Regions from separate parts of the Aurantimonas sp. A3-2-R12 genome, predicted to be linked through region 2. Evidence: predicted binding sites of a transcription regulator. Region 2 holds the regulator's gene; each other region holds the start of a gene.
What was found. Region 2 encodes LexA, which represses DNA repair genes until DNA is damaged. Its sites were predicted from a motif close to TGTTCNNNNTGTGTTCNG; they were not measured.

Region 1 (7,533 bases), on a different contig from region 2:
CGGCTGGATCGCAGCGTTGCTCTATGCGAGCGCCTGCGCACTCAGGCTCGCCCGTTTCAACACCATGCTCGACGATCCGAAACGCCCAAAATGGCATTCGGCGTTCTTCGTCGGCGTGCCGGCACCGGCCGGCGCGGGCTTGGCCCTGTTCCCGATGTATGTGGGCTTTTCCGGTCTTAATCTCGGATTCCCTGAGATCACCGCGACGATCGCGTCGGTCTATCTCGTGTTTATCGGCCTTTTGATGTCGAGCCGCCTGCCGACATGGTCGGGCAAGGGAGCGGGCATCCGGGTGCCGCGCGACTACGCCATCCCGATCATCCTGGGCTTCGTTCTCTACGTCGCCCTGTTGCTCAGCTTCTTCTGGGAGACGCTAACGCTAACCGCGATCGCCTATTTTATTTCGGTTGGCTTTTCGGTGCGGGCCTTCGGCAAACGCGCGAAACGCGAGACCCGTTCAGCGGCCGCGGATCAGGCGGGGTCGCGGTAATCCAGGAAGCGGTTTTCGCGCACGTCGAAGAGCTTGCCGGTCTCGACCACGTCCGAGAAGGCGAGGGGCACGATCTTCGCCGCCACCTCGCGCGCGGTCGGCAGGGTCTTCGGGTCCTCGCCCGGCATCGCTTGCGCCCGCATGGCGGTGCGCGTCGCGCCCGGGTTGACCGAATTGACCCTTAGCGGCAGGTTCATCGTCTCGTTCGCCCAGGAGCGCACCATCGCCTCGCAGGCCGCCTTGGAGGCTGCGTAGAGCGACCAGAACGCCTTGGCCGAATGGGCGGCCCCGGACGACATCACAATGGCGCGTCCGGCCAGGGATTTGCGCAGCAACGGATCGACGGTGCGGATCAGTCGCCAGGTCGCGTTCACGTTGACCGTCATGGTCTTATCGAAGGTCTTCGCCTCGATGTGGCCGATCGGCGCAAGGACGCCGAGCAGCCCGGCATTGGCGACCAGGACGTCGAGTCGGCCCCAGCGCTCGTTGATGGCGCCACCGAGGCGGTCGATCCCTGCCATGTCGGTCAGATCAAGCGGGACGAGCGTCGCCGATCCGCCGGCCGATTTGATCTCATCGTCGAGTTCTTCGAGGCCGCCGACGGTACGCGCCAGCGCGATGACATGCGCGCCCTCGGCGGCGAGGCCCTTGGCGATGTGGTAGCCGATACCGCGTGAGGCCCCGGTGACCAGCGCGATCTTGTCTGTCAGCATTTGCGTCATATCAATTCGCCGGAAAGGCGCCATCCGTAGCTTTGAGCCCTGCCGGCAAAGGCTTGGGCGAACGGCTCAGGTCCTATGTTTCCCCACGGTACTGCCTCCCCGCGAAGATCGCGATATTCAAGGAGCGTTCCGTGTTCAGCCCGCACCACCCAGCAGCGAGAGCGGCCGGACATTTTCCGTGCCGTCCTGATCGGTCAGCGAGGTCGGATAGTCGCCGGTAAAGCAAGCATCGCAGAATTGCGGCGTCAGCTTGTTGCGGGAGGGCTCGTCGGTGGCGCGGTACAGCCCGTCGATCGACAGAAACGACAGCGAATCGACCTTGATGAAGTCGGCCATCTCCTCGATCGTCATGCGCGAGGCGAGCAGCTTGGCCTTTTCGGGCGTGTCGACACCGTAGAAGCAGCTGGCGCGGGTCGGCGGCGAGGCGATTCGCATGTGGACCTCGGTCGCGCCGGCCTCGCGCACCATCTGCACGATCTTCTGGCTGGTCGTGCCACGAACGATCGAATCGTCGACGAGGATGACGCGCTTGCCTTCGATCATCCGGCGGTTCGCATTGTGTTTCAGCTTCACGCCCATGTGGCGAATGGAGTCGGTCGGTTGGATAAAGGTCCGGCCGACATAATGGTTGCGTATGATCCCGAGCTCGAAGGGCAGACCGGCCTCCTGAGCATAACCGATCGCCGCGGGCACACCGGAGTCGGGAACCGGCACGACGATGTCGGCTTCCACATGGCTCTCACGCGCCAGTTCGCCGCCGATCTTCTTACGAATCTCGTAGACGTTGCGGCCCTCCACGGTCGAATCCGGGCGGGCGAAATAGACATATTCGAAGATGCAGAACCGGGGGCGGCGCGCCTGGAATGGGAAGATGCTCTCGATTCCGTCCTCGCTGATCACGACGAGTTCGCCGGGCTCGATGTCGCGAACGAAGTCGGCGCCGATGATGTCGAGGGCGCAGGTCTCCGATGCGAGGATCGGCGATCCCTCGAGATCGCCGAGCACGAGCGGCCGAATCCCGAGAGGGTCGCGCACGCCGACCATCTTCTTCGACGAGAGCCCGACCAGCGAGAAAGCGCCTTCGAGCCGCGATAGGGCGTCGATCAGCTTTTCGACGAAATGCCGTGCTGCGCTCGTGGCCACGAGATGCAGGATGGTTTCGGTGTCGGAGGTCGAGGAAAAGATGGAGCCGCGGCGTTGCAGCTCGCGCTGAATGGTCAGGGCGTTGGTGATGTTGCCGTTGTGGGCGACCGCGAAGCCGCCGGCAGACAATTCGGCGAAGAAGGGTTGGACGTTGCGCAAGCCGCCGCCGCCGGTGGTGGCGTAGCGGGTATGGCCGATCGCGGAGGTTCCCGGCAGACGCTCGAGAACGGCCTGCTTGGTGAAGGTATCGCCGATCAGACCGGCATGGCGCTCGACATGAAATTGCGAGCCGTCATAGGAAACGATCCCCGCCGCTTCCTGGCCGCGGTGCTGAAGCGCGTGAAGGCCGAGCGTCACCACCGCGGCGGCATCGGTTCGTTTGAAAATGCCGAAGACGCCGCACTCTTCGTGCAGTTCGTCGTCGTCGTCGAATGGCGTTTCGTCCATGAGATTATCCGCCGTTTGCCGATGTCTGTCGGCTTGCGATGAGGTCTTCACCATATAGGCCCGTATCGGGCGTGACGCGAGGGCTCGCTCGTCCTGCAATGGCAGTTCCGACCGCTGCGTCTAGTGTTGATCGGCCGGCGGTGCCTCGCCGGACTCCCCGATCGCGCCCTCGATGGACGCGGGCTCTTCCGGAGCGGGAGGCGTATCCGTGGCCGGCTCGCCGCTGGTGCCCTGGATCTTCTCGAGGATGATCTGCTCGGGGTTCTCCGGCAGCGCCGCGACCAATTGCTTGCCAAAATTGTCCAAATACGGCTTGGACCAGGCGTTGGCGACCCATTCCGGCTGGTTTTCCGGCGCCAGCCAATTGAAGAACAGCATGGCCACCACGACGAGAAGGAGGCCGCGCACGGCGCCGAAGACGAAGCCGAGAACGCGGTCGAGCGCGCCGATGCGACTATCGATGATGAAGTCGGCAATCCGCAGCGTGATGTAGGACACGATGATCAGCGTGACGAGGAAGATCGCGGCTGCCGAGGCCGCCATCGCCACTGTGTCGGATGAGATGTACTCGGCGAAATAGGGCGTCAGCGGCTTGTAGAAGAGAAAGGCGGCAACCGCCGCCACCAGCCAGGAGATCACCGAAAGGATTTCGCGGGAGAAGCCGCGCACCATGGCAAGAAGCGCCGAAACCAGCATGAGTGCGAATAGGATCGCGTCGAGAAGAGTAACGGTCATGGATGATCGGTCCCGTGGACGTTCGGATCAGGCGCGGGTGGCAGATGCCAGTATGACATGCCTGCGAATGACGCCTTACCTCTTTGGTATCCATTTTACACTAGGGGGCGGCGTGAAAATCAACCGTCGGATGGAAGACCGCCTGACGCGACCCGGCCGACGAGGTCGGGCAGGGTCTCCACTTCATGCGGCACCATCTCGCCCGATCGCGGCAGATCGGCGCTGGCCGTCGGCAAGACCGATTGCCGAAAACCGAGCTTTTCGGCTTCCTTGAGGCGCTGTCCCGCATGGGCGACGGGCCTCACCGCGCCGGAGAGAGAGACTTCGCCGAAATAGACGCAATCGGAGGGCAGGGCGGCGCCGCTGAGCGAGGACACGAGCGCTGCCGCAACCGCGAGGTCCGCCGCCGGTTCGGAAATCCGGAAGCCGCCGGCAACGTTGAGATAGACGTCATGCTGGCCGAGTCGCACACCGCAATGGGCTTCGAGCACCGCCAGGACCATGGCGAGTCGCGGCTGGTCCCAGCCGACGACCGCGCGACGGGGCGTCCCGAGCGCCGACGGCGCCACCAGGGCCTGGATCTCCACGAGGACCGGGCGGGTTCCTTCCATGCCGGCGAAAACCGCGGCGCCGGGCGCCTTTTCGTTGCGCTCGCCGAGAAACAGTTCCGACGGGTTGCGCACTTCCCGCAGGCCGATGTCGCTCATCTCGAAGACGCCGATCTCGTCGGTGGGTCCGAAGCGGTTCTTGACGGTGCGCAGGATGCGGTAGTGGTGGCCGCCTTCGCCCTCGAAGTAGAGGACCGCGTCGACCATGTGCTCGACAACCCGGGGGCCGGCGATCTGGCCGTCCTTGGTGACGTGGCCGACGAGAATCACCGCCGCGCCGCTGGCCTTGGCATAGCGCACGAGCGCCTGCACGCCGGTGCGGACCTGCGTCACGGTTCCCGGCGCCGATTCGGCCATGTCGCTCCACAGCGTCTGGATCGAATCGATGATGACGAGGTCTGGCCGGCGGGCCTCGGCGAGAGTCGCGAGGATGTCCTCGACGTTGGTCTCGGCCATGAGTTGTACCGACGTATCGGCGGCTTTCAGGCGCTGGGCGCGAAGGCGCACCTGCGCCACGGCCTCTTCCCCGGAGACATAGACGACACTGTTTCCGCCGCGTGACAGTGCCGCGGCCGCTTGCATCAGCAGGGTCGATTTGCCGATGCCGGGATCGCCGCCGATGAGCAGAGCCGATCCACGCACGATGCCGCCGCCGGTCGCCCGGTCGAATTCGTCGATGCCGGAGACGATGCGCGGGGCTTCTTCCATCTCGCCCGAGAGCGGCAGAAGCGCCGACGGGCTGCCCTTGCGCCGGCCACGTTGCGGTCCACCGCCGATCCCGCCGGACGTGTTTTCCTCGACGATCGTGTTCCACTCACCGCAGGCGTCGCATTTGCCCTGCCAGCGCGTGGTGACCGCGCCGCAGTTCTGGCATATGAAGCTGAGTTTGGGTTTGGCCATTGAAACCTTGGAAACTGGGGCGTCGACTGGAACGAAACATAAACAAACCCCGCCCGACCGCAACTCCTAACGGCGACGCAGGACGGAGCCATGTGTGCGGCAATCGTGCGAGCGGGACCGCTGCCCGATGTTAAATTGCCGATCAGCCGGCGTGAGACAGCGCTTGGAAGGTGCTTTTCGCCAATCTGACATTCTTCGAAAGACGATCAGATGGCGTTGTGGATTGGACTATATTTCCTGGCGATCAACATCGCTGCCTATTTCGCCTTCGTTTCCGACAAGGCCAAGGCGAGAGCCGGTGCAAGACGCATACCGGAGAAAAGCCTCCTGCGCCTTGCCCTTCTCGGTGGCAGCATCGGCGCCATTTCCGCGCAACGAATCATTCGCCACAAGACCCACAAAGAGCCTTTCCGCACATGGCTGAACGCGATCGCGTGCCTGCAACTTGTCGTGATGGCGGGCTTAGCGGTCGCCATGCTGCTTTTGGGACCTAACAAGATCCTCCACTGGGCGAGTCAGCAATTCAGTTGAGTGGGCCGTCGCTCGACCAGCACCGCTTCACCCGTGGCCCGAGGCCAGTCAGCAATTCATAGGCAATGGTGCCAGCGGCTGTCGCCACCGCGTCGATCGGCATGTCCGGGCCGAAGAATTCCGCCCGCGCGCCGGGGCGGACGGCATCTTCGGGAAGGTCGGTGACATCCAGGAGGGTGAGGTCCATCGACACTCGACCGAGCACCGGGACCCGCCGGCCGGCGAGTATGGCGTCCGCTCCGGGCCGCAGCTGACGCATCCCCACGCCGGCGCCCGACGCGGCACGGTGGTAGCCGTCGGCATAGCCGATGCCGACGGTGGCGATTCGGGTATCTCTGCTCAGCCTTGCCGCCGCGCCATAGCCGACTGCCTCGCCGGTTTTGGCGACTCGCACCTGGAGAACCGAGGCGGTCAGCCGCGCGACGGTCCTGACCGCTTCCGACGAGCCGGGGCCTGCCTCGCCGCCATACAGCGCGATGCCGGGCCGTGTCAGATCGAATGCGTAGTCGGGGCCAAGAAAGACACCAGCGGAATTGGCAAAGGACCGGGGAACCGACGGAAACAGCCCGGCGAGCGCCCGAAACCGTTCGAGTTGCTCGGCGCTCTGCGATGTCGCCTCGTCGGCGGAGGCCAGATGGCTCATGACCAGGCACAGGTCGAGCTCGCCGGAGGCGGCGAAGTCGGCGGCCAAGCGGGCATCTTCGGTTCCGAGGCCGAGCCGGTTCATGCCGGTTTCGAGCTGTACCGCGGCGGGCGCTTTGCGTGCGGTCGCGCGCATCCCCTCGCGCCAGACGGCGATGTCGTCCGGCGTCGAGAGCACCGGCGTCAGGTTTCGCGCCAGATGGAACGGAACCGTAGCGGGCTCCAGGCCCTGAAGCACGTAGATGCGAGGCGCTGCAGACGTGGTCGACGCGTTGGCCGGCAGCCGGTCCAGCGAGTCGCGCAAAGCGGCGCCTTCCTCGGCCCAGGCGACGAAGAAATCGCGGCAGCCGGCTTCCGACAACGCCGCTGCAACCTCGGCAGCGCCAAGGCCATAGCCGTTCGCCTTGACCGCCGCGCCAGTGCGGGCGCCGGGATTGCGGGAATCCAGCATCCGCCAGTTGGCGATCAGCGCGGCGCGGTCGATCTCGACGACCGGCATGCGGTCCGGCCTCACGCTGGCCGGGATCGGGAAAAGCGGCATCGTCAGGAGACTACTCGAACCGCTCGGGAAGATAGCTGTCGTCCGCGAGATCGGTGAAGCGCGTGTATTCGGCCTGGAAGGCGAGGGGAACGGTTCCGGTCGGGCCGTGACGCTGCTTGGCGATAATCACCTCGGCCTTGCCGCGCGCGTCGTTCAGGGCCTGCTCCCATTTCAAATGTTCGTCGGTGCCCGGCTTCGGCTCCCGGTTGGCGAGGTAATATTCGTCGCGATAGACGAACATCACCACGTCGGCGTCCTGCTCAATCGAACCGGATTCGCGCAGATCGGAGAGCTGCGGCCGTTTGTCGTCGCGGCTTTCCACCTGTCGCGAGAGCTGCGACAAGGCGATGATCGGCACGTTCAGTTCCTTGGCCAGGGCTTTGAGGCCGGTGGTGATCTCGGTGATTTCCTGGACGCGGTTGCCTTGGGTCCGGCTGGAGCCCTGCATCAGCTGGACATAGTCGATGATCATTACGTCGAGCCCGCGCTGCCGCTTTAGACGCCGGGCGCGGGCCGAAAGCTGCGCGATCGAGATACCGCCGGTCTGGTCGATATAAAGCGGCAGCTTCTGCATCATCTCCGAGCAGCCGATCAGCTTGGTGAGTTCCTGATCGTTGATGTTGCCGCGCCGGATTTTCGACGAGGAGATCTCGGTCTGTTCGGAGATGATGCGGGTGGCGAGCTGTTCGGCCGACATTTCCAGGCTGAAGAAACCGACGACGCCGCCATTCTTCGCCTTGAAGCTGCCGTCCGCCTGCTCGGCCGGCTCGTAGG
Region 2 (7,533 bases):
ATACGGTCTCCCGTATACTCCCTTAGCAGGGGAGCGCCTTCGACCACTCGGCCACCTCTCCGAGGACGGGAAATGCCTGTTTTCATAGGGTTAGTCAACCCGTCAAGTGACACGGGATGACGGCTCGAAACGGGAACAAACACGGTTTGACGAGCCGATACAGCAAAAAATCTGCAAAACCGTCTAGTCCCGGAACGGGTGCCTGTTCTATAATCGTTCCATGCGCATCCCCCTTTACAGGTCCACCGAGGCGACAGTCATTGATGATGCCGATTGGGATTTAGTTTCGGGCATCAGATGGACTCTTTTGAAGGGCCAAGGCCAGAAATACGCGACGGGCACATCCAAGGGCGAAGACGTGCTTCTCCATCGACTGATTATGACGGCGCGAGACGGTATCGAGGTCAGTCATCAGGATGGAGACGGTCTAAACAACCGTCGTTGCAATCTCCGTATAGCTACGCGATTGCAGGTTACGTGGAGCCGGCGAGTGGTTCCAGGGAAGACCGGGATCTTTGAGAAGAACGGAAAGTGGGGCGCTTCGATCCGACAAAACGGTAGGTTCATAGTCCTGGGCTCCTTTGACAGCCAGTATGAGGCTATGCAGGCAAGGGACTACTTTTCAAAACATACCCGCCAGGGGTTTGGCGGTTTGCATGGCGTTGATTTGACGGGGTTCGATCCGTTAAAATTTGCGCCGACTGCACGCCGAATCCTCGGAGATTCCTAGAAGCTTCGCTATAGCCTCCCGCTGGTGGCAAAGCCGTGGTCTGCAACTTGCTGTCCCAGGATCGGATTGACACTCTGCCCTGATCGTACATCGCAATGACCAAGGGAAACTGGACAGCGTCTCCCAGTCTGGTATCTGCATTCTCACTCATGTGGTGCGCGAAGGTGCTCGTTAACCGCGTAGTCGGCTCCAACAAGGAAGATCCTCGCGTGTTCGATATGATCCATAAAGTCCGTTCCGAGGTCCAGGAGACCCGCCAGAGATTCCGTGACGATCTTCCGATAAGCCTCAAGAGGGCGTTCTCCAGAGAACTTTCCAGTGACGAGTGGACAGCAATGTTCAAGGCGCTCGGCAAGACCGACTGGGCGGCACTGACAAACTCGATGGGTGTCCGATGTGCATTAGAGATGATCAGTAGTTCGCATAGTCTGGATGCCGAAATTAGGAGGCTAGAAGGATCCATCGCCGTTGTTGAGCCGCGACGATTCGCCAAGATGCAGGCAAAATCTCGTCAGCTGGCGCACTTTATGATGACCGGCGAACATGGGGCGCAGCTTCTGTGCAATGCCGAGGCTATCGCTCGTATGCTGGGGGAGAAAAATTTTCTACTCACCAGTCCGCCGGCACATTTGGTCAACGACATTGATCGACTGGTCACGGTCTACGCCATCGATTTACTGGATCAACGGTCACGCGTTACGATGGCCAATCTAATAGAAACTCAGAGGGATGGCGTCGAGTTCATCATCAGCTACCTTGTAGGTAATCGTATCGACGAACTGGCCAAGATCGGCACTAACCAAGTAGCCAGGCTGAACCATTACAAGGGGCATATCCCTTCTGAAGCTCTTCAGGGTGGATCGTTGACCATCGCTTCGGCAACCGAACACGCTCACCTGCTCAGCCGTGGCTACAAGAAAGTGTCGGACTATGAAGGATCCTCGGCCGATCGAATGCTTGGAAGCCGTGCTTACTATTTCGCCCCAATATCCGGATTAGCACCCTTCAGCCAGGGTGCTCTGCAGACAGTCCATCAGACAGTGTCAGGTATCGATCCCGAGACCGGTTACAGCGTGGGCGAAATCATGGGCGGACGGATCAGTGAGATGAACCAGGTCCGGTTGATCGAGCGCCAGATCGGGAGCCAACGCCAGACGAGTGAAAATCTCCGACCGATCTTCGATGATAACGGTAAGGTGACCGCCTATGAACGGACGGCGGATGTCTCCAAGCTGACCAGTCTGCATCGCAGCACGGATCTGGCGCAGATGATCGGTGTCTGGCGGTGTCGTCAGATGGAAGAGCTCCTAGCCGTGAAAGTTAATGGTGAGTTGGTCGACCGCCTATATGAAATCTGGGAGAGGGACAGAAAGCTCGGCAAACAAAACGAGTTCGTCAACATCGCTCGACTTAGAGATAAAGACAAGGATGATAGCATCCTAGTCGACGCAGCCAAGATTATCCCGCCCCAGACACGCGATTACATCAAGTGGGTGTTCGGGCGTGACGATTTTTGGGTTCGTCGAGACATGGTGCTCGACACTTTCGGCAAACGTCAAGCCTCTATTAGGGATCGATTCACCGACGCCAATTTCGAGAGTTTGGCCGTGGGTATTCTGGGAAATAAAGCGTTTCCAATACTGGTTCGCTCAGAGAAGAGCATTCAGGACCTGAGTGCCAATGTGAAGAACCCAATCAAGTGGTTATTGCGCGGACGGCGAACGTAATTTCAGTCTCGTTCCAGCCTTCGAGCAGACGGTCCGACACTGGCTAATTGGGCGATCCCTCCATGTCACCGCCTAATCAGCGCAACAGGTAGCGTCCGATTTCTCGTAGCCATAGTCAGACCAAACATACCCGTGTGCCGCTCATAACATGGGATTGCTACGCGCTAAGAACACAATGTGAACGAAGGCTGTTTTGCAAGAAATCCGCTAAATGCCTCAAACCGGCTGTGGCCATTTCGGCATAACAATTCGGATTTGCAGGTGATTTCAGGAAAACTGAGGTTCGATGTGGCGCCCTTAGCAGGGGAGCGCCTTCGACCACTCGGCCACCTCTCCGAGGACGCAGATACCTGCGCGACGGGCCCGGTGCAAGGGAGGCAAGAAGAAAACCCGGTGAACATGATCGAAAGGCACCCCGCGGCCATTCAAACCGGACACCGCGAAACCTCGCCCCGACCCGGGAACGATCCACACGCGCTTCCTTCGCGGCGCCGTCAAGGCTCTGCGCGGCGCGGCCTGGTTCGCGGCTCAAGCAGCAGCTGGCACAGGTCGAAAAGTTGGCTCCGCGGGATCGGTTGCCAACTGTCGGTCCGGCCTTCAGTATTTGCGGATGAGCCCGACCAGCCGGCCCTGAACCTTGACCCGCTCGGAGCCGAAGATCCGCGTTTCATAAGCCGGATTGGCAGCCTCCAGCGCAATCGTATTGCCGCGCCGGCGAAACCGCTTCAGCGTCGCTTCCTCCTCGTCGACCAGCGCGACAACGATCTCCCCGGGCGTCGCTGTGTCGGCGCGGCGAATCACCACCGTGTCGCCGTCGAGGATTCCGGCTTCGATCATCGAATCGCCCTTGACTTCCAGCGCATAATGCTCGCCGCCGCCAAGCATATCCGGCGGCACGGCGAGGGAATGGGTGGTGTGCTGGATCGCCGAAATGGGAACGCCCGCCGCGATCCGGCCCATGACCGGAATCGAGACTGTGGCCGGTTCAGGCGGTCTCGTCGTCGCGCGTCGGGAAATCGGCTCAGACGTCTTGCGTGCCGCGTCGCGGCTTCCTTCGATCACGCTCGGCGTAAACCCGGCGTGGCCGACGGGGGCAGGGCGGTCCTTCTGCATCGCTTCGGGCAGCTTGAGGATCTCCAGCGCTCGCGCGCGATTGGGCAGGCGCCGAATGAAGCCCCGCTCCTCAAGCGCGGTAATCAGGCGATGAATGCCGGATTTCGACCGAAGCTCCAGCGCGTCCTTCATCTCGTCGAAGGAGGGAGGCACCCCGCTATCCCTCAGCCGTTCGTGAATGAACGACAAAAGGTCGTGCTGCTTGCGTGTCAGCATCGAGGCGACTCCCTAAAACAAAACCTGAACAAACCTATCTGTTCTAGTTGTGTTCCGCAAGACCCTTCCATTCGTCGAGCACAACGTAGCGGCAAGCCTCCCCCGCGCTCGCCGGAGCCGCCGAAGACGGCCGCACGAGCAAAGCATCGGCCTGCGCGTAGGTGGACAGGAGGGAGGAATCCTGGCGGGGCAGCGGAATGACCCGGACGACGCCGTCTTCTCGAGCCTCCAGCCGTGAGCGAACGAAGTCGGTCCGCAGGCCATTTTCAGGCATCGGCGCGCCGAGCAGCCCATGCCGGTAGAGCTGGCGATCGGGAAAACCCGCCAACCGGCGCACCAATGGAATCAGGAACAACCGCGCGGCGACCATGGAGGAGGCCGGATTGCCCGGCAGACCGACGATCGTCAGATCGCCAAGCCGCCCCGCCATCAAGGGCTTGCCGGGGCGCATCGCGACCTTCCAGAAGTCGAGTCCGACGCCGCGGTTGGCGAACACCTTGCCGACCAGGTCGTGATCGCCGACCGACGCCCCGCCGATCGTGACGAAGACATCCGCCCGGTCCCGGATGGAATCGCTCAGGCGCGCGTCGATCGTGGCGACGTCGTCGCCAGCGATCCCGCAGTCGATCGCATCGCCGCCGGCGCCTACCACCATCGCCGCGACGCCGTACGGGTTGGAGGCGACCAACTGCGAGGGACCGAGCGGCTCGCCGGGCAGCACGAGTTCGTCGCCAGTTGCGAGGATGGCCACCTTCGGCCGCGCCAGCACCGTCAGCGCGGGGTAACCGCAGCTCGCCGCAAGCGCGATGGCGCCGGGCGTGAGCAGGGCGCCGCGGGTCAACAACGTCTCGCCCGCAGCGAAATCGATACCGGCTGCCCGGATGAATTGGCCGGGTTCGAGCGAAACCGTCGGGCGTACGGTGCCATCGACTACAACGCGGGCGTCTTCCTGGATCAGGATCGCATCCGCACCTTGCGGCACCGGCGCCCCGGTGAAGATTCGCGCCGCTTCACCGATTCCCACCTGGCCGTCGAAGGCGCGCCCGGCGGCGGATTCGCCGACGACCCGCAGGGTCTCGAACGGCGACTGGACGTCCACCGCCCGGACGGCGTAGCCATCCATGGCCGAGGCATCGAAGGACGGCTGGGTGCGGCGGGCCAGGACGTCCTCGGCAAGAACGCGTCCGGCCGCTTGAAGCAACGGCAGCTGCTCGGTGCGGGTGAGGGGCACCGCGCTCCCAACCAATCGTCGATAGGCTTCCTCGACGGGAAGCAGACTCATGACCCGGCCGCCGTGAAGTCGCCGGAACGGCCGCCGGATTTCGACAGCAGCCGGATGCCGGACACGCGCATCGAGCGGTCCACGGCCTTGGCCATGTCGTAGATCGTCAGACAGGCCACGGAGACCGCCGTGAGCGCCTCCATTTCGACGCCCGTCTTGCCGCTGACCTTGGCCAGCGCGGTCACGCGCAAACCGGGCAGGGTCGCATCCGGCGTTATTTCGACGCCAATCTTCTCAAGCATCAGCGGATGGCAAAGCGGAATCAGCTCGTGCGTACGCTTGGCCGCCATAATTCCGGCGATCCGCGCAATGCCGATGACGTCGCCCTTCTTGGCCTCCCCGGCGAGAATCAGCTCCAGCGTCGCCGGCTGCATGGCAACGAAACCCTCGGCCTCGGCGACCCGAACGCTGTCGGCCTTGTCGCCGACATCGACCATCGAGGCAGCGCCGGCGGCGTCGAGATGGGTGAGTCCGGATTGCTTGGTGTCGCTCATGACGAGGCCCCCGGTTGGCGGGTGGCGCCGAGCAGCACGCGCGTCGCCGCCTCCACATCAGACTGGCGCATCAGGCTTTCCCCGACGAGAACGGTGCGGATCCCCCGATCGGCGAGGCGCAGGCAGTCTGCATGGGTGAAGATGCCGCTCTCACCGACGAGAATTCGGTCCTCCGGCACCAAGGCCGCCAGCCGCTCGGCCGTGGCCAGGCTGGTCTCGAAGGTCCGCAGGTTGCGATTGTTGATCCCGATCAGCGGCGTGCGGAGCTTCAGCGCACGCTCGGCTTCGGCTTCGTCATGGATCTCGACCAGGATGTCGAGGCTGTAGTGTTCGGCAGTGGCTTCGAGATCACGCGCCAGCGTGTCGTCCACGGCGGCCATGATGATCAGGATCGCGTCCGCGCCCCAAGCGCGCGCTTCGGCCACCTGATACGGGTCGAACAGGAAATCCTTGCGCAGCGTCGGCAGCGTGGTCGCGGCGCGAGCCGCCGTCAGATAGGCGGGCGCACCCTGAAACGAGGGCGTATCGGTGAGGACGCTGAGGCATGTCGCGCCCCCGCGCTCATACGCCGCAGCGAGAGCAGGCGGATCGAAATCCTCGCGGATCACGCCCTTCGAGGGACTGGCCTTCTTCACTTCCGCGATGAGTGCTAGCCGACCCTCGGCGTGCCGAGCCCGGATCGCCGCCGCAAATCCTCTCGGCGCATCCGAGGGATCGATCGTGGCTTCGAGATCGGCGAGCGGCATGCGCTGTTTGGCAGCGGCGATCTCGTCGCGCTTGTAGGCTTCGATTCGCTCAAGGATGTCACTCATGCGGACGCCTCGCCGAACTTGCGCGTTGCTGCCGCCAGGCGCTCCAGGGCGGCACGCGCCAGGCCGCTGTCGATCGCATCGGCTGCCATTGCGACGCCGCCGCGAATATCCTCAGCCTTGCCGGCCATCATCAGGGCGCCGGCACTATTGAGCAAGACGATGTCGCGGTAGGCGTTTTTCGCGCCGCCGAGCACTGCGGTCAGCGCCGCGGCGTTTGCCGCCGCGTCCCCGCCCTTGATTTCGGCAAGGGGCAAACGCCGCAACCCGGCGTCCTCCGGCTCGACGCTGAAGGTGCGGATATCGCCGTCATGGAGGGCAGCAACCGCGGTCGTCCCCGAAACGGTCATTTCGTCGAGCCCGTCACCATGCACGACCCAGGCGGATTCGGTCCCCAATTCGCGCAGCGTCTCCGCAAGCGGCAGCAGCCATTGTGGCGAGAACACTCCAACCAGCAGCTTCTTCACGCCCGCCGGGTTCGACATCGGTCCGAGCAGGTTGAAGATCGTTCGGGTGCCGAGCTCGACCCGGCTGGGACCAACGAAGCGCATCGCGGCGTGATGCGTCGGAGCGAACATGAAGCAGAGGCCGGCATCGGCGAGCACCCGCGAGATCGCATCCGGCTTCAGGTCAACGTCGACCCCGAGCGCGGCCAGCACGTCCGCCGCACCTGATTTCGAGGACAGGGCCCGGTTGCCGTGCTTGGCGACGACGAGACCGCACCCGGCGAGGACGAGGGCCGAGCATGTCGAAACGTTCAGCGTGCCGGCGTGATCGCCGCCAGTGCCGACGATGTCGATGGCGTCCGGCGGCGCCGCGACCCGCGACATGTTGGCGCGCATGACCGAGACGGCACCCGCCATCTCGTCGACGGTCTCGCCGCGCACGCGGAGCGCCATCAGGAAGCCGCCGATCTGCGAGGGCGTCGCTTCGCCGGACATCATCACCGCGAAGGCGGCCTCCGCCTCGGATCGCGTCAGGGACTGACCGTCCGCGACCTTGGCGATGAAAGGTTTCAGACTTTGGCTCACCGGACGATCGCCTTGGCGTTTTCGATGGCGGCCGGACTGACGCTGAGCGGCGTGTCGTTTTGCAGGAGTGTCACGTAGCTCTGCAGGAGATCGTTTTCGAAGATACCCTTCAACTGCTGGCGCTCCTCCGC
Region 3 (7,533 bases), on a different contig from region 2:
GGGCGTCAGCCGGAACTCTCGACATCGGGAGGAACGTCGGACGCGCGTTTCATCAAGGATTATTGCCCGGTTGTGGAATTTGGTCTTGTCGGCAAGACTATGCACATGGCCAATGAACGGGTGGCCCTGTCCGACCTCGAGGAACTGACGAGGATTTATGAAGCTTTCATCGCCCGCTGGTTCGCCGCCCACGCCTGACTTGGTGCCGAGCATCGACGATATCGTCCGCTTTTTCTCGGGCGCCGCCTTGCTGATGGCCGGCCGGGCCGAGGGGCTGAAGCGCCTCGATCTGTCCGCCGACGGCTTCTGGCAGTCCTTTTCGGCCATCGTGGTGGCGCTGCCGCCGATCGCGCTGTCATGGATCGAGTTCGAATCGGTCCAGGGCGAGGGCCGGGCCACCGACATGGGGCCGGTCGCCGTCTATGGCGCGCACGCCTTGGCCGATGTTCTCGCATGGGTGCTGCCGATCCTCGTCCTGATGCTGGTCGCCAAGCCGATCGGCTATTCCCGCAAGATCGTGCCGCTGGTGGTCGCCACCAATTGGGGCGGTGCCATGCTCGCTTGGGTGTTCGCGCCCTATTGGCTGATCGTGCTGTTGGTCGGCATGGGTGGCGGAACGGCACTGCTCGGCGCGCTCGTCACCCTCGCCTCGATCGCGCTCACCGTGCGGCTGATCTTCTTTGCCACCGGCAAGGATCTGGGCGGCGCCGTGGCGGTCACCATTTTGATGATTGTCGCTGCCCTGGTCAGCTATGGCGCGGTGATGGACCTGACCGGCATTCCGCTGATCTGATCAGGCCATATTAGCCGGGATAAGGCGGCAGTGTGCGCTTCGGCGCCGTGCCATATTCAATCCGCGTCAGATACAGCCCGTCGGCCGGCGCCACCGGGCCGCAGCGGGTGCGGTCACGCGATTTCAGCGCGGTGACGAGGTCTTCCTCGCTCCAGCGGTGTTCGCCGACAAGCTTCAGCGTGCCGGCGAAGGAGCGGATCTGGTTGTGCAGGAACGACTGGGCCATGGCGTGGATGTGGATCTCGTCGCCGGGTCCCTTGAGGACGTCGAGGCGTTCGAGCGTGCGGATCGGGTTCTTGGCCTGACAATGGGCGGAGCGGAAGGTGTTGAAATCGTGGGTGCCGACGAGACACTGGGCGGCGTGATGCATCGCGTCCACGTCGAGCGGCTTGGAAACCCACCAGACCTGGCCGGCGAGCAGCACGGGCGGCGGCCGACGGTTGAAGATGCGGTAGAGATAATGCCGCTTGCGGGCGGAAAAGCGGGCGTCGAAATCCTCATCAACGCGCTCGACGTCGAGGATCGCGACGGCCTCGCGGCGCAAATGGGCGTTGAGCGCGTCGCGTATGACGTCGCAGTCCCATTCGCGCGACAGATCCAGATGCGCCACCTGTCCGGTGGCATGAACGCCGGCGTCGGTCCGCCCGGCGCCGAACAGCACAGCAGGCTCGCCGGAAAAACCGGCAATGGCGGTCTCGACGGCCTCCTGCACCGAGGGATCGCTGGTTTGGCGCTGCCAGCCGCAATAGGGCTTGCCGTTGTACTCGATGGTGAGCTTGTATCGGGGCATCAGGCGGTGCCGGCGACGCTGCCGGCCGGCACGGGCGATCCCCGCAAAAGGTCGTCCGCCGCCATCGGCTTGCCGCCGGCGCGTTGCAGTTCGAGAAGACGCACCGCCCCCGAACCGCAGGCGACGAGCAGGTGGCCGTCCAGCACCGTGCCCGGCGCGCCCGCGCCCGTCTCGGCCGAGGCACGCAGGATCTTCACCCGCTCTGGCTTGCCGCCGAACGACAGCGTCGTCCAGGCGCCCGGAAACGGCGAGAAGGCGTTGATCTTGGCCGCGATCGGTTGGGCTTCACCGGTAAAGTCGAGCGCGGCCTCGGCCTTGTCGATCTTCCTGGCGTAGAGCGGCGCACGCCCCGTCCGCGCGGCGATCGCGTTCTGGTCCTCGAAGGTCAGCGTACCGGCTTCGAGCTTTTCGAGCGCCTCGGCCATCAGATCGGCCGAGATCGCCGCGAGCCGGTCGTGTAATTCGCCCGCCGTTTCGGTCTGGCCGATCGGCGTCTCGGCGGCCAGCGCCACCGGGCCGGTATCGAGGCCGAGTTCCATGCGCATCACCATCATGCCGGTGGCGGCGTCGCCAGCCTCGATCGCCCGCTGGATCGGCGCGGCGCCGCGCCAGCGCGGCAGCAGCGAGCCGTGACCATTGAGACAGCCGTGGCGCGGCGCGTCGAGAATCGGACGCGGCAGCAACAGGCCATAGGCGACGACGATTGCGACGTCTGCCTCCAGTGCCGTGAAGGCCGTGATCTCCGCCTCGTCCTTGAAGTTCAGCGGCGTGCGAACGTCCAGCCCCAGCCGTTCGGCTTCGGTCTGGACGGGGGAAGGGGTCAACGTCAGGCCCCGGCGCCCGGCCTTGCGCGGCGGCTGGGTGTAGACGGCGGCGATGTCATGTTCGGCGGCGTGGATGGCGCGCAAGGTCGGGACGGCGAAGGCGGGCGTCCCCATGAAGACGACGCGCAGCGTCATCGCCGGCTCACACGATCGCCTTGCGGGCCGCCTTGGTGAACTTCTTCACCACCATGTCGCGCTTCAGCTTGGAGATGTGGTCGATGAACAGGACGCCGTTGAGATGGTCGATCTCGTGCAAGAGGCAGGTGGCCAGGATGCCGTCCGCCGTCTCTTCGTGCATCTTGCCGTCGAGGCCGAGATAGCGGACCGTCACCTCGGCGGACCGCTCGACCTCGGCATAATAGTCCGGGATCGACAGGCAACCTTCCTCATAGACATTGCGGTCGTCGGACTCGGCCAGAATCTCGGGATTTAGAAACACCTGCGGCGCCTTGTCGTCCTCCTCCTTTGACACGTCGATGACCAGCAGGCGAAGCGGTTCGCCCACCTGGATCGCGGCGAGCCCGATGCCGGGCGCGTCGTACATCGTGTCCAGCATATCGTCGGCCAGCCGCTTGACGCGGTCGCCAACCGTTTCGACGGGTTTTGAGGGCTGGCGCAGGATCGGATCCGGCAGAATGATGAGAGGCTTGATCGTCATGGCCGCTGAGGTAATCGCTGACACAATCGCGGTCAATCGGTGCGGTGCCGACATGCGGACGGGCTTCCATGCGCCGTTGATACTTCCAGCGCAGCAATGTTCGTGCTTTGGTCCAATTCGTTAACGAATCGAATCTAGGGTCGGACCATGGACAGCGACGCTCTTGCCGCCCTTCTCACGACGCCCATCATCACGATCGGCGACCATGCAGTCCCGGTCTTTGCCCTGGTTCTGGCGGGCCTGCTGTTGCTCCTCCTCGTCCTCTGGCTGCGCGCCCGCCGCGCGGCGCGGGAGGCACTGGAGCTGGTGGAAAGCCGCGAGGCGGAATCGTCCGATCGACTGGACGCGGTGCTGAAATCCCAGTCCGAAATCACCGGTCGGATGCAGACGATGGCCGAGATCTTCGGCGCCCGGCAGGCGGACCTCACTCGCACGCTCGCCGAGCGCTTCGACGGGCTTACCTCGCGGGTCGGGCAGTCGATCCTCCAGACCACCACCACGACGAACGCGTCGCTGTCCGCCCTGTCCGAGCGTCTCGCGGTGATCGATCGCGCCCAGGGCGAAATCCGGAATTTGGCCGGCGAGGTGGTTCGGTTGCAGGACATCCTTGCCAACAAGCAGACGCGCGGCGCCTTTGGCGAGGGCCGGATGCAGGCGATCGTCGCCGACGCACTGCCGAGCGCCGCCTACTCATTCCAGGCGACGCTCTCCAACGGCAAGCGCCCCGACTGCCTGATCAAGATGCCGAATGGCGCGCCCTCGCTTGCTATCGACGCGAAGTTTCCGCTCGAGGCCTACAGCGCGCTGCGCGACGCCGAGAGCGACGATGCCCGCGACTTCGCCGCAAGCCGGCTGCGGCGCGACATGGATGTCCACGTCAAGGCGATCGCCGGCAAGTATCTGATCCCCGGCGAGACGCAGGATACCGCGTTCCTGTTCGTGCCTTCGGAGACGATCTTCGCCGAACTGCATGAGCGGTTCGAGGACGTCGTCCAGAAAGCCTATCGGGCGCGGGTCGTCATCGTGTCGCCGTCGCTGCTGCTGTTGTCGATCCAGGTCGTTCAGGCGATCCTCAAGGATGCGCGGATGCGCGCCGAGGCCGGCCGTATTCAACAAGAGGTACGGCACCTGACGGAGGATCTGACCCGGCTTGACGCCCGCGTCGCCGCATTGAAGACCCATTTCGGTCAAGCCGGTCGTGACGTCGATCAGATCCTCGTCTCGACCGAGAAACTGATCCGGCGCGGTGAGCGGATCGAGGCCGTCGACCTCGGCGAGGCGGAGACCTTGAACCCTGTCAGGGCGCGGGTGCCTGCCGAGTGACGCAAGCGGCGCGACTAGAGCTTTTCCTCAAAGTGGAAAGGTCTCGGACATGCTTTATTAAGAAAAAATGAATTTGGTCGGGATCGAATCCGACCTTCTCGCGTTTCTTTTGTGTCACCGGACGCGAGGGGAATGACATGCGGCGCTTCACGAAGGTTCTGTTAGCGGGAATAGCCTTGGCCATCGCGCCTCTGGCGCCGCTGACGGCCGTCGCCCAAGTGTCCGAGTTGTCGATCGCCTATAACGAGCAGACCGATGCCGATTTCCGCAAGGGCCTGCAGATTCGTCTCGCCTGGACCGGTGACTATGTCGGCGCATTCGACGGGGTCATCGATGCCGCGTCGCTCCGCGCAATCCGCGACTTTCAGGCGCGGCTTGGAATGACGCCAAGCGGTATCATCGACGAAGCGATGCTGGAACTTTTGATCGCGCGGTCGGACGACGCCGAGAAGGCTCTCGGCATGACGCTGGTCGATGATGCCGCGACCGGCGCCCGCGCCGCGCTGCCTCTGGAAATGGTGCGTGACTTCGGCGCCACCGAGGTCGGCAATCTGTGGCGCTCCGCCGATGATGCTGTCGAAATCGAAACCGTGCGCATCGCCGACACCGGACAGACCCTCAAGGGGCTCTTCGATGTCCTGAGCCAGGCGACGGAAACGCGTTCGGTCAGCGACGCCGAGTTCGGCGGTCTGTGGTTCGTTCTGCGTGGTCAGGAATCGGGCCGCAGCTACGTGATGCGCTTCGCGGGCCGGGACGGTGATCTGCGCGGCCTTTCGATCTCCTATACCAACGGTGAGGCAGGGCGTATGGCGCCCTATGCGGTGGTCGCGTCGAACCTCTTCGAACCCTTTGCCGGCGAGCCGCAGGCGCCGCTGGTCGCGTCGAACGAGGCGAAACCATTCTCCTCGATGCTGGCGCGCAAGCGTGCCGTCGGCGCGCCGGAGGCCCGCTACGCCATGGCCTATTCCGATCCGAACCGCCCGCATGTTTTCGAGCTTCCCGGCGAGACCGGCTCAGGTGCGATGCAGCCGGGCGCGCAGGAATTCGACATGGCCGGCACGGGCTTCGTTGTGTCGCGTGACGGCTGGCTCCTGACCAATGCGCATGTCGTGAAGGCCTGCAGAACAGTTCTCGTCGGCGATCTCGGCGCGGCCAGCCAGACTATTATCGACACGGACAACGATCTCGCCCTGATCAAGGTCGACGGAGCGCTCGGTGAGCCGCTGGAAATCTCGGCGGGCAAGCCGCGTCTCGGCGAGGACATTCTGGCGCTCGGATATCCGCTGCGCTCGATCCTTGCAGACTCGCTCAACGTGACGCGCGGCAACGTGTCGTCGTTGCTCGGCCTGATGAACGACCCGCGCTATTTGCAGATTTCCGCCGCGGTGCAGCCCGGAAACTCCGGCGGACCCCTGGTCGACCTCGCCGGCCGCGTCGTCGGGGTGGTCACCGCCAAACTAAACGCGGTCGCCGTCGCCGACGCCACCGGCGACATCCCCCAGTCGATCAATTTCGCCATCCGCCCGGATGCCGCGATCGCCTTCCTCCATGCCAACGACATCGCTTTCGAGACCGCCGATGCGTCAGAGCCGCTCGCCAGCGTGCCGGATGCGACCGCCGAGGTGAAGGATTCGATCCTGCCAATCCTCTGCGTCGGCAGCTGAGGGCGACGTCCTGCCGCTTTCCATAGCGTGATTCCCGCAAAACCCGCCATCGTCCCTAGGGGCGTCGTTTGTCGCCGCGATCGGGCAGCCGAGGCGGGAACTACTTTGGAAATACAGGCGTTTCCCCCTCGAAGCTCGGGACGCCCTCGAAGGCCGTCCCACCGGAATTGAGGAGACTCCAATGCCCGATCTCGACACAGACCCGTCAATGATGCGCGAGCAGCAGGACCGGGACACGCCCCAGTCCATTGGCACTGATACATCTCCCGCGCGGGAAAGCAGTGACAGCGACGCCCGCAGCAGGGCGGATCGCGAGGCGGTGAAAGCCGGTTTGGCCGCCCGTCCCAAGGAAATGGCACCAAGGACGATCCACGAGGATCGGCCCGCTCAAGCGGCTGGTCCCTACGACATCGCGTTGATGCGGAAGGCCGCGCTCGCCCGGGGTGCCAGCCTCGTCAGGAAAGGCCGTTCGTTGCTCGGCAACTGACCTGACGGGTCAGCGCACCGAGCGCAGGAACGTCGCCAGATCGTCCGTGACGTAGTCTATGTGTTCGCCGTCGCGGCCTTCGTGCTCCCAGACGTCGCCGAAGGTTTCTTCCAGATTGCGCGGCACGATCAGCACGGTGCGCATGCCGAGCCTCTTCGGCACCTCCAGATTCCGTGCCAGATCCTCGAACATGACCGCGCGGTCGGCGTCGATCCGGTGCAATCCCATGAACTTGTCGTAGGTCTCGGAGGCGGGCTTCGGAACGAGCCCGGCGGCGACCAGATCGAAGATGTCCTCGAAATGATCGAGAATGCCGAGTTGTTGCGCCGTGCGCTCGGCGTGGCCGCGGTCGCCATTGGTGAAGATGAACTTGCGCCCCGGTAGCGCCTTGATCTCGTCCCCGAGCGCGGGGTCGGGGCTGAGCCACGAATAGTCGATGTCATGGACATATTGCAGGAAGGCGTCGGGATCGACGGCGTGCTCCTGCATCAGCCCGCGCAACGTGGTGCCGTAGCGGCGGTAGAAATCCTTCTGAACCACCCGAGCCTCGTCCTTGGGCAGGGACAGGAAGTCCGAGACGAAGGCGGTCATGCGCTGATCGATCTGCGCGAACAGGTTCGTGTGGCGCGGGTAGAGCGTGTTGTCGAGATCGAAGACCCAGTCGCGGATGTCGGCGAAATCCTGCGGCGTCGCGTCGGCGGTCTGACGGATGGCTGTGTGCGCGGTCATGATGTCCAGAGGTTCGAGCAATCGGCCGCCTTGCCAAGCGTCGCCGAATAGGAGAGCGAGGGGCGTTGAGACAAAGCTGACGGATCGCCTGTGCCGCTCTGGATTCCGATTACCATCACCGCCGCCTTCCTGCAAAATCTGCGCTCGGCGCTGCAACGGCAGTTGAAGGGTCGGATGGGCACGACCGGGGCGACCTTCGCGCGGTTCGGCTTCGGTTTTCCCTTCGCCGTCCTTTATGTCTTCGCCCTGCGCGTCCTTCTCGGCA
Region 4 (7,533 bases), on a different contig from region 2:
ATTCCACCTTCGCGCTGTGTCTCGAGGCGCAGAACCGCGGCCACCAACTGTTCCACTACACGCCCGAGCAGCTCTCGATGCGTGGCGGCCAGGTCACCGCGCGGGTCGAGGCGATGGAGCTGCGGGAGGAAGAGGGCAACCATTTCTCCCTCGGGCCATCCGAGAAAGTCGATCTGGCGGCGATGGATGTCGTCCTGCTGCGCCAGGACCCGCCCTTCGACATGGCCTACATCACCTCCACCCACATTCTCGAACGCATTCATCCGAAGACATTGGTGGTCAACGATCCGGCTTCGGTGCGCAATGCGCCGGAGAAGATCTTCGTCATGGAATTCGCCGATCTGATGCCGGAGACGCTGATCACCAAGGACCCGGAGGAGGTTGCGGCCTTTCGCGCCGAGTTCGGCGAAATCGTCATGAAGCCACTCTACGGCAATGGCGGCGCCGGCGTCTTCCACTTGAGGAAAGACGACCGTAACCTGACGTCTTTCATGGAAACCTTCGGCGTCCTGTTCCGCGAGCCGTATATCGTGCAGCGCTATCTCGACGACGTGCGCAAGGGCGACAAGCGCATCATCCTCGTCGACGGGGAGTATGCCGGCGCCATCAACCGGGTTCCCGCTGAAAGCGACACGCGCTCCAACATGCACGTGGGCGGCACTGCCACCGCGACGGAACTGACGGAGCGCGAGCGCGACATCTGCGAGCGGATCGGCCCGGCGCTGAAGGAGCGAGGCCTCTTGTTCGTGGGCATCGACGTCATCGGCGACTATCTGACCGAGATCAACGTCACCTCGCCGACCGGCATCCGCGAGGTCAAGCGCTTCGGTGGCGCCGACATCGCCGCGCTTCTGTGGGACGCGATCGAGGCCAAGCGCCGGCAATTCTGAACGCCAGATAACAATCTTGTTCCGGAACCGTTCGGACAGGCTGTGGCTTACTGACCGCGACACTAGATATCCATCTCAGCTTCGCGAGGTCATGCCATGAACAAGATGCTACTCGGATTGCTCGCCGTCGTCGTCGGCGGCTTCGCCCTTCCGGCCACGGCCGACGCCGCGGCGCGCGCCATCGCCACCACCGACGTCAATCTGCGCGCCGGCCCCTCCACCCGTTACCCGGCGGTCGACGTCGTCGGCGGCGGCGACAGGGTCCGCGTCTACGGGTGCCTGGAGAACCGCTCCTGGTGCGACGTTGGCTATGACGGCCAGCGCGGCTGGATGTCGTCGAACTATCTCGCCTATGCCGGCGGCACCCGCCGCTACATCGGCGAACGCGCGATCCGGGCGATCGAGGCGCCAGTGATCAGCTTCTCCATCGGCGGCTATTGGGATGACCACTATCGCGCCCGCCGCTTCTATCGCGAGCGCGACCGCTATGACGGCATCTACGGCCCGCGTTCTCGCCGTGACCGGGACCGGATTGAGGATCGCGACCGCTTCGACGATCGGGACGATGTCCGCCGCGAACGCCGGGCGGAGCGTCGCCACGAACTCCGTCGGGAAGAGCGTCGGGACGATCGCCGCGAATGGCGCGATGAGCGCCGCGACGACGTCCGGATCGAGTTCCGCGACGACCGCCGTGAGCGTGTCGAGGAGCGTCCGGAGCCGATCGTTCCGCTCTATCGTGTGAACTGATCCGTCCATCCCACGACATGATCGAGGCGCGGCCACCACCGCGCCTCGTTTCGTTTTGAGCATCCCGGCCGGCAGACAAATTGTCCCCCGGGGCCGTTGATGCTTCACCTCTGTTCAACCGGACGATAAGCTGCGGCCATAACAGCCGCGCCATTCCCGCCGGGGCCCCGCCGCTCCGGCCCTTTCGCCCGACCTGCCGCAATCCACGAGGAGCGCCTTTGCCGACCGCCGACCGTCACGGCCCGCAGCCTGCGTCGACCATACAGCTCGAAGGCATCGACGTCTGGCTGACCTTCCTGCCCGAGGTGACTCCGGCGCTGCACGCGCCCTATCGCGCGCTTCTCGACGCGGGCGAGCGCCAGCGCTTCGAGCGCTACCGCGTCGATGGGGCGCGCGAAGAGTTCCTGGTCGGCAAGGCACTCGTCCGCGCCACCTTGTCGCGCTACCGACCCGTGGCGCCTGACGCCTGGCGCTTTACAGCGAACCGCCACGGCCGGCCGGAAATTTCCGGTGGCGACGATGACGGACTTACCTTCAACCTCTCGCACACCCGCGGCCTCGCGGCGCTCGCCGTCGCCCGGCATTGCGATCTCGGCGTCGATGTCGAGACGGTCGGCCGCGACAGTGCCGTCCGGGATCTTGCCGGCCGCTACTTTTCGCCCGCAGAGGCGACCTACGTGCGCGCCGCCGACGGCCCGGACCTGCGCGAGCGCTTCTTCGCCTTCTGGACGCTCAAGGAAGCCTATATCAAGGCGCGCGGCATGGGGCTGGCACTGCCGCTCGACGGCTTCTCCTTCGATCTGGAAGGCGAAACGCCGACGATCGGATTCGCGCCGAGCTGCCCGGACGATCCCGCCCGCTGGACCTTTCTCAGGCGGCGGGTTTCCGCCGAGCACAGGCTGGCGCTCGCGGTCTCGCCACGGGATCGCCTGCCGCCGATCCGCTTTCTCAGAACGGTGCCGCTGACCGACCTGATCGAAGAGCTCGAACCCGTCGTTATGCCGCTGGATGCGATGGCGATGAGTAACGCGGATGCGGGCGGGCCAGCCTCGTGAAACTCTTCGCCGTTGGCGATCTGCATCTCGGCCATCCGACCAACCGCGAGGCGATCCACACGATCAAGGCACGACCGGACGACTGGTTGATTCTGGCCGGCGACGTTGGCGAGACCGAACGCCATCTGGATCTGGCGTTCGACGCCCTGCAGCCGAAATTCAAACAGCTCGTCTGGGTGCCGGGCAATCACGAACTCTGGTCGATCGCCTCGCGAGGAACCGCGCTCCGCGGCGAAGCCCGCTACCAGCGCTTCGTCGCTCTCTGCCGCGAGCGCGGTGTGCTGACGCCCGAAGACCCCTATCCGGTCGCCGAAATCGACGGCACGCTTGTACGGATCGTGCCGATGTTCCTGCTCTACGATTATTCGTTCCGGCCGGACTATGTGCCTCTGGACGCCGCCGTCGCCTGGGCGCGGGAAGCCGGTATCCGCTGCGCCGACGAGCAGCTTCTGTCGCCGGCACCCTTCGACAGCCGGAGCGCGTGGTGCGCGGCGCGCTGCGACCTCACCGAACAGCGGCTGGAAGCGCTCGACGACGGGCTGCCGACCGTGCTGATCAATCACTGGCCATTGCGCGAGGAGCTGGCCCGCCTGCCGCGCATTCCGCGCTTTTCGCTCTGGTGCGGCACGCGGCGAACCGAAAACTGGCACACACGCTTTGCCGCCCGCGCGGTGATCTCCGGCCACATCCACATCCGCTCCAGCCGGATGATCGACGGCGTCGCCTTCGAAGAGGTCTCGCTCGGCTATCCGAAGCAATGGCACGGCCGCATCGAACCGGACGAGGCGGTGCGAAGGATCAGTTTTCCAGGGCGGACCATTTAGCAGAAAGACGTTCGCCGGTTTGACCAACCGGCGCCATTCCATGCGTCGCCATGCATCGTTCGGCAGACCATCTTTGAGCGCAATGATGTAAACCGGGCGAAAGAAACCCTCATGACAACCACCACCCTTTCGGAACCACTCGGCACGAGTGAACGGCGTGTAGCCGGCCCCGCCGTTTTGACCGCCTCCGGCCTCGTGCTGCTGGGGGCCCTCGTGCTCGCCTTCGGCTATGGTCCGGGCATCGCAGCCCTGTTCGTGGTCGGCGGTGCTTTCGGCCTCGTCCTCTACCATGCTGCCTTCGGCTTCACCTCGGCCTGGCGCAATCTCATTCGCGATGGCCGTGGCCGTGGCCTTCGCGCCCAGATGGTGATGCTTGCCGTTGCCGTCGCGCTGTTCTTTCCGGCCCTGGCAGCTGGCAGCCTGTTCGGTCAACCGGTCGCCGGCTTCGTGTCGCCGATCGGCGTGTCTGTGCTCGTCGGCGCTTTCAACTTCGGCATCGGCATGCAGCTGGGCGGCGGCTGCGCCTCCGGTACGCTTTACACTGCCGGCGGCGGCAATGCCCGAATGCTGATCACCCTGTTCTTTTTCATCGTCGGCTCGGTGCTGGCGACAGTCCATTTCGACTGGTGGACGGCATTGCCGGCCTTTGCACCCGTCTCGATCGTGACGGTCTTCGGCGCACCGGTCGCGATCGTCCTGTCCTTCGCCTTGTTCGCCGCGATCGCCCTCGTCACGGTTCTGGTGGAAAGGCGCCGTCACGGCACCCTGGAGCGCGCCGAACACAGTCCGCATACCGGCTTGTCGCGCTTCGCCCGTGGCCCCTGGCCCCTGATAGCCGGCGCGGTTCTGCTCGCCCTTCTCAATTTCGTCACCTTGGCGCTGGCCGGCCGGCCCTGGGGCATCACCTCGGCATTCGCCCTTTGGGGAGCGAAGGGCGCGCAGCTCTTCGGTATCGATCCGACGGCCTGGGCCTATTGGCAGCAGCCCGGCAATGCCACCGCGCTGTCTTCCAGCGTCTTCTCCGACGTCACTTCGGTGATGAATTTCGGCATCATTCTCGGCGCCCTGCTAGCCTCCGCGCTCGCCGGGCGCTTGGCGCCGAACTTCGCCATTCCGCGCCGTTCGGTCCTGGCCGCGGTGATCGGCGGGCTGCTACTGGGCTACGGCGCCCGGATCGCCTTCGGCTGCAACATCGGGGCCTATTTCGGCGGCATCGCCTCGGGCAGCCTGCACGGTTGGCTCTGGCTTGCCGCCGCCTATCTCGGGTCGATGCTCGGCGTGCGCTTGCGGCGTTCTTCTTCGTCGACGAGCGCCCCGGCGTGGCCAAGACGGCCTGACGAATCTTAAAGCTCGCGACGACAGGTCCCACGATTGAGCCCATCCCCTCCACCGGCTTCCTGAAGCGCCGCGGCATCATGCTGCGGCGTTTTCGTAGTCGGCGACAAGGAAAATAATCACGCAGACGACTCCGCTTGACTCTCCCATCACCCTCTGGAATCTATAGGAACACATCACGAACAAAACCTCTTATCCAGAGGCTGGACGGCCGCAAACCCTTGCGGCCGAAGGAGATCCTATGGCTGTCAGCGATGCTTGGCCGGCCCGGCTGGCGGACATCCCCTCGGCGCGGACGCGGTCCGCGGCGAATGACGCGACGGCGGCCGGTTCTAGGAATTCGGCCCTTGCCCGGTTACGCGAACAGATCGCCCGAATCGAGGGCCAGCCGGTCGCCCGCCTGGAGCCAGCGGACGAAACGGCGACGGCGAAGGCCACCAAGCCGGCACGCCGCAGCGCGCTCAAACTGCATTCCCTCGGCTGCGCGACGGCCGACGCGGCGCTCGGCGGCGGCTTTCCGGCCGCCGGCCTGACCGAAATCCATCTCGACGAAACCCGCGACGGCGGAACGCTGGCCGGCTTTGCGCTTGCCCTGGCCATCCGCTTCGGCGCCCGGCCGGACAAGCCGCTTTTGTGGATCGGCGACAGCCTGGCCTTTTCGGAAGCCGGCCTGCCCTATTGGCCCGGCCTTGCCGGCTTCGGCCTCGATCCGAGCGCACTTTGCATCGTGCGAACCCGCCGGCTGGAAGACGCGGCCTGGGCCGGCGAGGAGGCCGCCGCCTCGTCGGCGCTGACGATGGCAATCCTGGAAGTGCGCGGCAATCCGGCGCGGCTCGGCCTCGACGGCACGCGGCGACTGCATTTTCGCGCGCGTGAGGCCGGCCTGCCGTTCCTGCTCTTGCGCCAGAGCGCCCGCGCCGAGGCGACGGCGGCGCCGCTCAGGCTGCGCGTGCGGCCATCGCCGGCGGCTTTCGTTCCCGACCTCGCCAATCATCAAAAGCTCATCGGCCATCCGGTGTTCGCCGTCACGGTCGAAAAATCCCGCGATGGCCGGCCGCGGCATTTCAGTCTGGAGTGGAACCCCCATGAGCGACGTTTCGACCCGCTTCGCCCAGAGCGTGCAACCGCGCTTCCTCGCCCTCTCGCTGCCGCGCCTGTCGACCGACCGGATCCGGCGCGAGACGCTGGGTCGCTCGTGGCGCTCCAGCGCGCGTCGTGAGGATAGCGCGCATTTACCCTCGGTTCCGGGCAAAGCCGGGATCGATCGGGGCCGACTCGATACCGTCCTGCGGCCGCCGAACCGCGCGCGCTACGAGACACGCGGCCTCGCCGAAGTCGCCTCGGAAGGGGCGGCCGGCGACACGCCGATGGCGCCGCTGGCGCTGTACGAGACGGTCGCCAACGCCAACCGGATCGCTGCTGTCTGCGAGCGGGCGGAGGCCGGCGGGCTATCCCCGGGGGTCGGGTTGGCCGAAGCGCGGGCGCGGTTTCCCGGCCTAGCGATCATCCTCGCCGATCCGCCGGCCGACGCGCGGTTGCTGACAGCCCTTGCCGACTGGTGCGACCGCTACACGCCCCTCGTCGCCCTCGACCCGCCGCATGGCCTTTTCCTCGACATTTCCGGCTGCGCCCATCTGTTCGGCGGCGAAAAAGCGCTGATGGACAACCTCCTCGCCCGCCTGTTCCAGCAAGGGTTCGCCGCGTCCGCTACGATCGCCAGCCATGCCGGCACGGCGCTCGCCCTGGTCGGCCACGGCGACGCCAGCATCGTTGCGGCGGGCGGGGAACAGGCTGCGATCACTCCGCTGCCCGTCGCCGCTCTACGGCTCGATTCGAGCCTCGCCGCCATGCTCCGACGGCTCGGCCTCAAAACGGTCGGGTCGCTGTTGTCGCTGCCGCGCGCTGGATTGGCCCGGCGCTTCGGCGAGGATCTTTTGACCCGCCTCGATGAAGCGGCTGGCCGGGTCTTTCGGCCGATCAGCCCCCGTCGGCCGATCCCCGAGCTTGCCGCCGAGCGCCGGCTGTTCGAGCCGATCAGCCGGATCGAGGATGTCGAGCGCGTCCTTTTCCTCCTCGCCGAACGGCTGCAGGACGATCTGGCGCGCCGCGGCGTCGGCGCCCGGCGGCTCGAACTGTCGCTGTTTCGCGTCGACGGACAGGTCAACCGGCTCGCCGTCGGCGCCTCGCGGCCGGTGCGCGAGCCGGGCCATGTGCAGCGCCTGTTCCGCGAGCGCATGAAGGGCCTCGGGGAAGAGTTCGACGCCGGCTACGGCTATGATCTCGTCAAGCTGGCGGTGTTCGAAGCCGCGCCGATGCCGGATGTGCAGACGGATTTGTCCGGCGCCGATGCGGCCGTCGACGTTTTCGGCGGCCTCATCGACCGGCTCGGCGCCCGGCTCGGCGAGGCCAGCGTCCTGCGGATCGAAGTCGCCGACAGCCATTGGCCGGAACGGGCCGAACGCTGGCGACCGGTGGACGCCGGCAATGTCGGCCCCCTCGCGGCCCGGCAGAGCCTTGCGCCGGTCAGCGCGCCCCGGCCGGTCCGACTGCTCGCCTTGCCGGAGCCGATCGAGGCAAGCTTCGAGGTGCCGGACGGCGCGCCGCTGCAATTTCGCTGGCGCCGGGCGCTGCACCTCGTGCGCCGGGCCGAGGGACCGGAGCGGATCGGCGCCGAATGGTGGC

Region 1: radA (DNA repair protein RadA) is a predicted target of LexA. The motif match lies at 5,073-5,090, and genes of this name have one in related genera.
Region 3: VSX60_RS08510 (DNA recombination protein RmuC) is a predicted target of LexA. The motif match lies at 3,163-3,180, and genes of this name have one in related genera.
Region 4: VSX60_RS11250 (ImuA family protein) is a predicted target of LexA. The motif match lies at 5,019-5,036, and genes of this name have one in related genera.

The regions. Positions count from the first base shown of each region.
Region 1 is NZ_JAYXIH010000022.1:36,978-44,510, reverse strand. Features, by position in the region: gene VSX60_RS12905 (CDP-alcohol phosphatidyltransferase family protein) at 1-490, shown strand, start outside; gene VSX60_RS12900 (SDR family NAD(P)-dependent oxidoreductase) at 472-1,212, opposite strand; gene purF (amidophosphoribosyltransferase) at 1,348-2,802, opposite strand; gene VSX60_RS12890 (CvpA family protein) at 2,923-3,537, opposite strand; gene radA (DNA repair protein RadA) at 3,657-5,045, opposite strand; gene VSX60_RS12880 (DUF1294 domain-containing protein) at 5,256-5,576, shown strand; gene alr (alanine racemase) at 5,569-6,759, opposite strand; gene VSX60_RS12870 (replicative DNA helicase) at 6,770-7,533, opposite strand, start outside.
Region 2 is NZ_JAYXIH010000001.1:7,549-15,081, forward strand. Features, by position in the region: tRNA gene VSX60_RS00050 (tRNA-Ser) at 1-61, opposite strand, end outside; gene VSX60_RS00055 (hypothetical protein) at 940-2,457, shown strand; gene lexA (transcriptional repressor LexA) at 3,055-3,786, opposite strand; gene VSX60_RS00065 (molybdopterin molybdotransferase MoeA) at 3,830-5,068, opposite strand; gene moaC (cyclic pyranopterin monophosphate synthase MoaC) at 5,065-5,562, opposite strand; gene trpC (indole-3-glycerol phosphate synthase TrpC) at 5,559-6,374, opposite strand; gene trpD (anthranilate phosphoribosyltransferase) at 6,371-7,402, opposite strand; gene VSX60_RS00085 (peptidyl-prolyl cis-trans isomerase) at 7,399-7,533, opposite strand, start outside.
Region 3 is NZ_JAYXIH010000012.1:75,032-82,564, reverse strand. Features, by position in the region: gene dapE (succinyl-diaminopimelate desuccinylase) at 1-198, shown strand, start outside; gene VSX60_RS08530 (hypothetical protein) at 203-793, shown strand; gene truA (tRNA pseudouridine(38-40) synthase TruA) at 804-1,583, opposite strand; gene fmt (methionyl-tRNA formyltransferase) at 1,583-2,542, opposite strand; gene def (peptide deformylase) at 2,550-3,065, opposite strand; gene VSX60_RS08510 (DNA recombination protein RmuC) at 3,213-4,388, shown strand; gene VSX60_RS08505 (serine protease) at 4,565-6,052, shown strand; gene VSX60_RS08500 (hypothetical protein) at 6,234-6,539, shown strand; gene VSX60_RS08495 (pyrimidine 5'-nucleotidase) at 6,549-7,268, opposite strand; gene VSX60_RS08490 (DMT family transporter) at 7,359-7,533, shown strand, end outside.
Region 4 is NZ_JAYXIH010000018.1:48,940-56,472, reverse strand. Features, by position in the region: gene gshB (glutathione synthase) at 1-890, shown strand, start outside; gene VSX60_RS11270 (SH3 domain-containing protein) at 987-1,637, shown strand; gene VSX60_RS11265 (4'-phosphopantetheinyl transferase family protein) at 1,856-2,692, shown strand; gene VSX60_RS11260 (metallophosphoesterase family protein) at 2,689-3,516, shown strand; gene VSX60_RS11255 (YeeE/YedE family protein) at 3,628-4,863, shown strand; gene VSX60_RS11250 (ImuA family protein) at 5,093-6,070, shown strand; gene VSX60_RS11245 (DNA polymerase Y family protein) at 6,219-7,533, shown strand, end outside.